3 regions of the Ochrobactrum sp. 19YEA23 genome follow, and region 1 is predicted to be linked to each of the others. Evidence: predicted binding sites of a transcription regulator. Region 1 holds the regulator's gene; each other region holds the start of a gene.
The links. The regulator LexA, encoded in region 1, represses DNA repair genes until DNA is damaged. The targets are predictions, from matches to a motif close to TGTTCNNNNTGTGTTCNG.
Positions count from the first base shown of each region.

Region 2: QBD01_RS01325 (YifB family Mg chelatase-like AAA ATPase) is a predicted target of LexA. The motif match lies at 1,678-1,695, and genes of this name have one in related genera.
Region 3: QBD01_RS22555 (ATP-dependent helicase) is a predicted target of LexA. The motif match lies at 1,881-1,898, and genes of this name have one in related genera.

Region 1 covers NZ_JASAMQ010000007.1:228,636-231,919, forward strand. The annotation lists gene glp (gephyrin-like molybdotransferase Glp) at 1-1,092, shown strand, start outside; gene lexA (transcriptional repressor LexA) at 1,333-2,061, shown strand; gene QBD01_RS18650 (ComEC/Rec2 family competence protein) at 2,164-3,284, opposite strand, start outside.
Region 2 covers NZ_JASAMQ010000001.1:289,682-292,965, forward strand. The annotation lists gene QBD01_RS01320 (autotransporter outer membrane beta-barrel domain-containing protein) at 1-1,652, shown strand, start outside; gene QBD01_RS01325 (YifB family Mg chelatase-like AAA ATPase) at 1,774-3,284, shown strand, end outside.
Region 3 covers NZ_JASAMQ010000012.1:42,793-46,076, forward strand. The annotation lists gene QBD01_RS22555 (ATP-dependent helicase) at 1-1,794, opposite strand, end outside; gene QBD01_RS22560 (Dyp-type peroxidase) at 2,059-3,003, shown strand; gene QBD01_RS22565 (NUDIX domain-containing protein) at 3,053-3,284, opposite strand, start outside.

The DNA of each region.
Region 1 (3,284 bases):
TTCCTGCAGCCGCCTTTCGACTGCTCGGCCATGGATGGCTATGCGCTGATAGCGCCTGCGGAAACCGCCTATCCGTGTCAATTGACCGTTATTGGTGAGTCCGCTGCTGGAAAGCGCTTCGAAGGCGCCTTGCAGCCCGGACAGGCTGTGCGCATTTTCACCGGCGCTCCGATGCCTGAAGCTGCCGATACGATCGTCATTCAGGAACATACCGAACGCTCCGGCGATCAGCTGACCATTCTGGAAGGCATGGAACCCGGTCGTCACATCCGCCGGGCTGGTCTCGATTTTGCTCCCGGCAAGACCGTCATATCGGTCGGTCGCGAACTGGACGCACCCGCGCTGTCACTGGCTGCCGCGAGCGGCAATCCAACGCTCGATGTGTTTTGCAAGCCGCGTATATCCATATTGGCGACCGGCGATGAGCTTGTCCCTCCCGGAGCGGAGCCCGGACCGGACCAGATTGTCGCCTCAAACAGTGTCGGCATTGCCGACATCGTGCGCCGCGCTGGCGGCAAATCCGAAGATATGGGAATCATCCCGGATGATCCCGCACAGATCGAAGCGGCTATTGCTACCGCTCTGAACCGAGGAATTGATGTTCTGGTGACCATCGGCGGCGCATCGGTCGGTGATCGCGATTATGTACATAGCGCTTTGCGCAATTGCGGTGTCGATCTCGACTTCTGGAAAATTGCCATGCGCCCCGGAAAGCCGCTCATGTATGGGCGCAAGACGGTCGACAGCAAAACTGTTCACGTGATCGGCCTGCCCGGAAACCCGGTTTCAAGCCTCGTCTGCAGTCTCGTTTTTCTCCGCCCGCTCATTGCGAAGCTCGCCGGCACCGATCTGACAGCAGATATCCGCCCGGCGAAACTCGGCCAGCCGATGCCTGCCAATGACCATCGGCGCGATTTTGTGCGTGCCACGGTCGAATCACAAAGCGATGGAACACTGCAGGCGACACCGTTTCCAGTACAGGATTCGTCCATGCTGACAGCACTCGTCGGTTCCAATGCATTGCTCATTCGTGACGAAAACGCCCCGGCAGCAGATGAAGGCAGTTCGTGTCGCGTACTCATGCTACGTTAAAACCCAGCTGTGTGAACGCTTGCGCTTCTTAGAAACAGAACAAAGCAAGCGCTGTAATGAATTGAAATAAAAACACTTCATTGAATCTCAGATGCCGCGTTAGCCCGCCCTGTGAACATTCCGGCAACGAGCTGGCCGCCCGTTAATCATTTTAAAACCATTGCAGAACAAGACTGGAACATATAGTGTTCGTTCTGGTTTTGTTTTTCTCGATTCTTATCTGGCCGGAGGGTGTCGCGCATGTTGACCCGTAAGCAGCACGAGCTTCTGCTGTTCATTCATGACCGTCTGAAAGAAACAGGTATTCCGCCCTCTTTTGACGAGATGAAGGAAGCGCTCGACCTTGCTTCCAAGTCGGGCATTCATCGACTGATCACCGCTCTGGAAGAACGCGGCTTTATTCGCAGGCTACCGAACCGTGCGCGCGCGCTGGAAGTACTGCGTCTGCCGGATTCGATTGCACCCGGACTGAACGCGCAGAAGAAATTTGCGCCGAGCGTTATCGAAGGCAGTCTGGGCAAAGCACCTCCTGCGCCTGTGCAGCCATTACGCTCTGCGCCTGTTGCGACCAATGATGATGTGTCTGCAACGGTATCGGTGCCGGTCATGGGCCGCATCGCCGCTGGTGTGCCGATCTCAGCTATCCAGAGCCAGACGCATTCGCTCAGCCTCCCTCCGGAGATGATCGGTGCTGGCGAACATTATGCGCTTGAGGTCAAGGGCGACTCGATGATCGAGGCCGGAATTTTCGACGGCGATACAGTGATCATCAAACGCGGTGACATTGCCAATCCGGGTGAAATCGTTGTCGCGCTAGTCGATGATGAAGAAGCGACCTTGAAGCGTTTTCGCCGCAAGGGCGCATCGATTGCACTCGAAGCCGCAAATCCCGCCTATGAAACACGCATCTTTGGCCCAGACCGCGTTCGCGTGCAGGGCAAGCTGGTCGGATTGATCCGCCGGTACTGATCGTTAGGTCCGAAAATGGAACCGCGTTTTCGGACGGACATGCGTGAAAAGACGGCTTGATCCGCCGACTAATTGAATCGCAACGCGCTCAAAACACTATTATCATTCGCATCTGCCCGGCTCCTGATCGTCAGTGGCCGGGCATTGCGTTTCTGCCTTTTGAGCAGGCTGCTTCTTCTTATATTCCCGATCAGGTAAGCCACGTGCCGCGCGTGAATAGAGCCTGAACAGATGCCATGGACGCCGTGGCTCATCGATGGCGAAGGCTAGCCTGTCGTCAAAATGCGGATCGGTAAAATTATGCCGCTGAGGCGTGCTGTTGTTTACGGACGTCAGATCGCCAGCGAGAGCCGTGAAGGAAGTGCCTGTCGGGTCCTTCTTATCGCCCAGCCTCATTTCGACGGTGCCTCGCAATGCCAGATCACGGCGGTTGATGACGAGCTTCTTCTGATGCGCACATCCCGGTGTTTTTCCGGCTATCGCGAGGATAACGATATCGCCGACATCGCAGGCGACGTCCTGAACGGCAGGGTCAGCCGTATAGGCCAGTACACGCCCATCGCGTAATGTGATCGTGCATAATTCGTCTTCGCAGATAAAGCCGTCGGTCGGAATTCCCCGCATCCTGTCTTTTGCATGCTGCGGTATCAGAAATTGCGTTGCGAGATAGGCGGTTTTCCAGTTGTCGACGGTGAACTTCGACGGTCTGTCGCGGTTCATAGCAAAGCGGCCATCGGGCAGACGAACGCCAACCAGCTTTGCATCTTCCGAGATCACCACATCCGGGAATGGCTCATGCAGGAAGGCGATAAATCCCGCTAAAACAAATGGTAGTGCCAGAATTTTGAGTCGCGTTGTGAACAATACCGCGATCACGAGTGCTACGGTCCAGAGGGTTAGAGCCACGACCGGCATTGCTCCGGGATTGCCATCAGGCGACCAGGACGCGATGACACCCGCAAGAGCGCGGACGATCCAGATACCAGATCCGGCGATTGTCAGAGGCAGCCAGTCAAGGCCGAGCGGCATCAACACGAGGCCCAGAACCGAGAATGGCATCACCAAAGTTGCGATTACCGGATCGGCCAGCACATTGCCAATCAGCCCGAACGGTGCGGTATTGTTGAAATGATAGGCGGCGAATATGCCGCTCGCAATTCCGGCTACCAATGACGTTCCGGCAGCAGCAACGGCTGATTTAACGATCTTCGTTGGCAAACCAA
Region 2 (3,284 bases), on a different contig from region 1:
TGAACAGCAATCTGACGCTGGGTGACAGCGGCACCTCGACCGGTACGCTCTCGATCGATTCGACCAGCTATCTGCGTGCAGGCAGTGGCACCTGGACCATCAGTCCCGCAGTGAGCGGAAGCCTCACGCAGGTGGTGAATGCTGGCGTGATCGATCTGACCAACGACTCCAATTCCACGTCGGATAGCCTCACCATTGTCGGTAATTATCAGGGCAATTCCGGCCAGCTCTGGTTGAATACGGTTCTCGCGGGCGACAATGCACCGTCCGACAAGCTGGTTATTTCAGGCGGTACGACGACCGGCTCGACTGGCATCGTGGTCACCAATGTGGGCGGGACAGGCGCGCAGACCCAGCAGAACGGTATTCTGGTTGTGGAGGCGGTCAACGGAGCGACCACCGGTGCGGGCACGTTCACGCTCGCTCGGCGCGCCTCTGCCGGCATTTATGAATATCAGCTGGTTCAGGGTGGCGTGACGGCAGGCACGGACAATAACTGGTATCTGCGCAACAATTTCTCAGGCATCGATACAAGTCTCCCGGGCATTCCAGCCGAATGGTTGATACCTGGCCCGGATGAGGGCGATGGTGGCAGCACTGGGGGCGGCTCTGGCGGTGGCACGGGTGGCGGAACTGGCGGTGGTACTGGTGGAGGAACCGGCGGCGGATCGGATGGTGGTGACGGCGGCGGCAGTGTTACGCTGGTCCGTCCCGAAGTTCCGATTTTAAGTGCAACGCCAACTGTCGTGCGCGGCCTGCTGCGCGTGGCTCTGGGCACGTTCCACGAACGCCATGGCGAACAGTCCTGGTTTGGCGATGAGGCAAACAAGAACGTCATCTGGGCGCGTATGTTCGGTGATCAGTATCGCCAGAACCTGAGCACATTCGCAGATCAGCGCTACAAGGGTAACCAGTGGGGCATGCAGTTCGGCGTGCCGGTCTATCGCGCCGAACATGACAACGGCCAGCTGGACACCGTCGGCCTCATGGCAAGCTATGCCCGCGGTTGGGGCGACATGCGCGCCAGAAACATCTACGGCAATAATATCGAGATCGGAAATATCGATATCGATGCCTATAGTCTCGGCGCATACTGGACCCATACCTGGCAGGATGAGGCCTATATCGACGCCATCATCATGCATTCCTGGCTCAGCATCGATACGGAATCGGTCGCGAACTATAGTTCCAGCTTCCACGGCAAGGAGTGGACTGCGTCTCTCGAAGCCGGCAAGAAATTCTCGATCACCGATAAATGGGTGCTGGAGCCGCAGGCGCAGATCTACTGGCAGTATCAGAATTTCGACGATACGAGCGATCCGGGTGCTTCGATCCGCTTTGACAATAACGATAGCTGGACAGGCCGTATCGGCGCACGTCTGCAAGGCAATTACACGATCAATGAACGGCCATTCAATCCGTTCGTACTGGCCAATGTCTGGCACCAGTTCAAGGCGAGCGATACGATCTATTTCAACAACGACTCGGTTCATCCATCCTGGGAAGAAACCAGCCTCGAATTGGGTGCAGGCTTCACAACCAAGGTTGCCGACAACACCTCGCTTTATGCCAATGCATCCTATGAGTTCAATCTGGGCGGCGAGCGCTTCCGGGTCGTTTCCGGTCGCTTGGGCGCGCGCATTTCCTGGTAAGTTCCAAACCGCAATCGCCACACGACGTTCTTGATCCGTTTCGGGAAAAATGCTTAAATCCTCTGGTTGTATTTAAGCATTTTCTCACTTTAGGGATGTGCTGCGTGGCGAGTGGGGGCTTATGGTCGCGCGGGTTGGAACGGTTGCCTTTCAGGGCATAGAAGCGGTGCCTGTCGACGTGCAGGTCATGGTTGCGCCGGGCAAGATGGGGATGTCGATTGTCGGCCTGCCCGACAAGGCGGTGGCGGAAAGTCGTGAACGCGTACAGGCGGCTTTGCACGCCTCGGGGCTATCGATGCCCACCAAGCGTGTCACGGTCAATCTTGCACCTGCCGATTTGCCGAAGGAAGGGTCGCATTACGATCTACCGATCGCGGTCGGGCTGATGGCGGCTATCGGCGCTATCCCGGCCGATGCAATTCAATCCTATCTGGTTCTGGGCGAACTCTCACTGGACGGTTCGATTACGGCTGTGGCGGGCGTTCTGCCTGCTGCCATCGGTGCCAATCGCGAAGAAAAGGGGCTTATCTGTCCGCATGCTTGCGGGCCGGAAGCGGCCTGGGCGGGTGCCAATATTGATATCCTCGCGCCGCGCAGCCTGATTGCGCTTGCCAATCATTTTCGCGGGACGCAGGTTTTGACGCCGCCCGATCCTTCCATGCGGGTTTCCAGCGAACACCTGCTGGACCTGGCGGATATCAAGGGGCAGGAAACGGCAAAGCGCGCGCTGGAAATTGCTGCAGCGGGCAATCATAACCTGCTTCTCGTCGGCCCTCCCGGTTCCGGAAAGTCGATGCTGGCACAACGTCTGCCGTCAATCCTTCCGCGCTTGTCTCCGCGCGAATTGCTGGATGTGTCGATGATCGCGTCCATTGCCGGAGAGTTGGCGGGCGGAAAACTTTCCGACCGCCGGCCTTTCCGGTCGCCGCATCATTCTGCATCCATGGCTGCGATGGTGGGTGGTGGTCTGCGTGCCCGCCCGGGCGAGGTGTCGCTCGCGCATAATGGTGTGCTGTTTCTCGACGAGTTTCCCGAATTCTCGCCACAGGTGCTCGATTCACTGCGCCAACCGCTTGAAACCGGGGAATGCCTGATCGCCCGCGTCAATCATCGCACCAGCTATCCGGCTCGTTTTCAATTGATTGCCGCCATGAACCCATGTCGGTGTGGGATGGCGGGTGAGCCTGGCCACACCTGCGCCCGCGGACCGCGCTGTCAGACGGACTATCAGGCGCGGATTTCCGGACCGCTTCTGGACCGTATCGACTTGCGTGTGGACATGCCCGCCTTATCGGCGCTCGACCTCATCCAGCCTGCGCAGTCGGAGCGCAGCGAAACTGTGGCTCAACGGGTCGCTCGCGCCAGGGGCTTGCAGGCTGCGCGCTATGCAGCGCTGGGTTTCGAGCCATCGATGACGAACGCCTATTGTTCGGCAAAGCTGATCGAGGACGTTGCGCGACCGGACGCAGCCGGATTGAAGCTGTTGCGCGATGCGAGCGAGCAGATGCGCTTTTCCGCGCGCGCCTATCATCGGATCCTGAAAGTTGCGCGGACGCTGGCCGATCTCGACGGCGTGGCTCAGGTCAGCCGCATTCATTTAGCTGGCGCAATTTCCTATCGGATCGGTGCAGA
Region 3 (3,284 bases), on a different contig from region 1:
CGTCGTTCCAGCTCCGAGATCCGAAGGCATGCAACCGTCAACGACGTTGAGCATATAAACGGAGCGCCATTCCTGTCCCTTGGCGGAATGGATGGTTGAGAGGATCATATAGTCCTCATCAAGAAGCGGCACACCAGCCTGATCACTCGTTGCATCCGGTGGATCAAGCGTCAGTTCGGTGAGGAATCGCTCACGGCTTGGATAGCCACTAGCAATCTGTTCGAGCTGAACCAGATCTGCCTTCCGTGTATCGGCATCTTCGTGAATACGTTCGAGATGCGGCTCGTACCAGCTGCGCGCCAGACCGATATCGTCGGGCCACCCGCTTTCGGCCTTTCGAAGGCTTGAGAGCATATCGATGAAGGCTGGCCAGTCATCACCACTTCTGGGCGGCGGCGGAATTTCGGCGAGCGACTGTAAAGGTTCCGGGTCCAGGGCGATGGTGTCAAGAATCTTGCCAGCCGTCTGGGGACCAACGCCGGGTAACATTTGCAAAAGACGGAAGCCCGCAACGCGGTCGCGCGGGTTTTGCGCAAATCTCAAGGCAGCAAGCAGGTCTTTTACGTGCGCGCTGTCGAGAAACTTCAGGCCACCGAATTTTACGAAAGGGATATTGCGACGGGTGAGTTCGACTTCCAACGCGCCGCTATGGCTTGATGTTCGAAACAAAACGGCCTGCTGTTTGAGCGTGACGCCCACCTCACGGTTGGCCAGAACCTGCTCAACGATATAGTTCGCCTGATCGCTTTCGTCTCGCACCGTCACGAGCATGGGCCGCTGTTCCGATTGACGGTCGGTCCAGAGATTCTTGGTGAACCGTTCGCGGGCCAGATCGATCACACCGTTGGCGGCAGCCAGAATGGGCTGTGTGGAGCGATAGTTACGGTCAAGCGTGATGACGTCGGCGGGCTTCGGCGAGAACTCCTGCGGGAAGTCGAGGATATTGCGAATAGTTGCAGCGCGGAAGGAATAGATCGATTGGGCATCATCACCGACAACCGTGAGACCACATCCACTCGGTTTCAACGCCATCAGGATTGATGCCTGAAGACGGTTCGTGTCCTGATATTCATCGACCAGAACATGATCGAAGCGGTTGCCGACATCGTCAGCAAGTGCCGGATCCGACATCATCTGTGTCCAATAAAGCAGAAGATCGTCATAATCGAGCACGTTCTGGTGCTGCTTGGCCTCAACATAGGCCGCGAAAAGCTGCTTGAGCTGCTCTTCCCACCCTAGCACATATGGATAGGCGTTCTTCAGAACTTCGCCGATGGAACTCTCGGAATTGACCACGCGCGAATAGATCGCAACACATGTCCCCTTGGTTGGAAAGCGGCTTTCCATTTTCGAGAAACCCAGTTCATGGCGAACAAGGTTCATGAGATCCGCACTGTCTTCGCGGTCATGAATAGTAAAATCGGCACCAAGGCCGATCTGTTGCGCATAAATACGTAGGAGCCGTGCGCCGATTCCGTGAAATGTGCCTGCCCATGCCAGCGCATCCGTCATGACAGCGGAATTGTCGCCAAGGACCTGCTTGCAGATACGCTGAACGCGGCGCGCCATTTCAGACGCTGCCCGGCGTGAGAACGTCATCAGCAATATCCGACGCGGGTCAGCACCGTTAACGATGAGATGAGCGACACGATGAGCCAATGTGTTTGTCTTGCCCGATCCAGCGCCCGCGATAATCAGAAGCGGTCCACCAATGGCACCATCCGGCATTGCGATGCCGTGCTCGACCGCCTCGCGCTGGCGATCATTCAGTTTTTCCAGATGGGCCGCTGCCATGTGTCCTCGTCACGCAAGAATTTATCTGATCATTGGATCACGGCTTGTACGCCGAAGTGCTCTCAAGACATCTCTATTAGAACATTAGGAACAAAAAAGGAACACGCTGGATTGCAACTGAGCTGCTTTCCCCTCCGGCAAAAATGGGTCATTCGGGCAGGGAACATTCTCTTAAGACCCATGAAAAAGAACATTTGCCAATTAAGCGGCCTCACGCTTAATTTCAGTGAACGCTAAAAACTCACGGGCTGAAACGGATTCTCGATGACAATAGACGGCATTTCTTCGCTTCCCGTTTCACAATCCGTTGTTGGAAAACTGACGAAAGCGGCAATTTTTCTCGTCGTGACGATCAACCCTGGATCAGAAGCTGAAGAAGCCGTTCGTGATTTATGCGCGGATATTTCAAGTCTGGTCCGCGGCGTTGGTTTTCGGCGCTTGGACGGGCAGCTTTCCTGCATAACAGGGTTCGGCTCGGAGGCATGGGACCGCCTGTTTGGCGCTCCAAGACCAAAAGAGCTGCATCCATTTCGCGAAATCCATGGCGTGCACAATGCTGTATTAACACCCGGCGATATTCTGTTTCATATCCGTGCGAGCAGCATGGATCAGTGTTTTGAGCTAGCCAGCCACCTCATGGAACGGCTTTCGGGTCATGTGTCTGTTGTTGATGAAGTGCATGGCTTCAAATTCTTCGATGATCGCGATCTTCTCGGTTTCGTTGATGGCACAGAGAACCCGGTGGACCAGGCCGCTTTATCTGCCACGATCATCGGTGAAGAAGATCCGGACTTTGCAGGAAGCAGCTATGTCATCACCCAAAAATATCTGCACGATCTGGCGAAGTGGAACAACGTTTCTGTCGAAGAGCAGGAAAATATCATCGGCCGGCATAAGCTCTCCGATATTGAACAGCTTGAGTCCCAGAAGAAGCCCTATGCCCATAACGTTCTGACGAATATCGAGGAAGATGGGGAGCAGATTCAGATTCTGCGTGACAATATGCCGTTCGGCGAAGTCGGAAAGGGCGAATTTGGCACCTATTTCATTGGTTTCGCTCGTTCCCCATCGCGGATCGAAAAAATGCTGGAGAATATGTTTGTCGGTAATCCTCCCGGAACGTACGACCATATTCTCGATTTCAGCCGAGCCGTGACCGGGTGTTTGTTTTTTGTGCCGACACTAACGTTTCTCGATAACGTCTCTTAAGACGCAGGACCGCCACGCTGCATGTGCCGGGAAGGTCTTCGATAGACACTTAGTCGTTGACGCAACTCGGAAACCGGAAAAGGTTCAAAGCTGCATATTGCAGCAGGATGATCGTCTTGGCATCCCGGATTGCGCCGGAGCCAATCATGCCCAATGCCGCATCGATATCCACTTCGAAGCCTGCAATATCCTCGCCCTCCTCTTCCTTTCCACCGCCCTGTGAAACCCGATCTCCGGGCTCATACTCTCCAACGAAAAAATGGAGGCGTTCTGTCACCGAC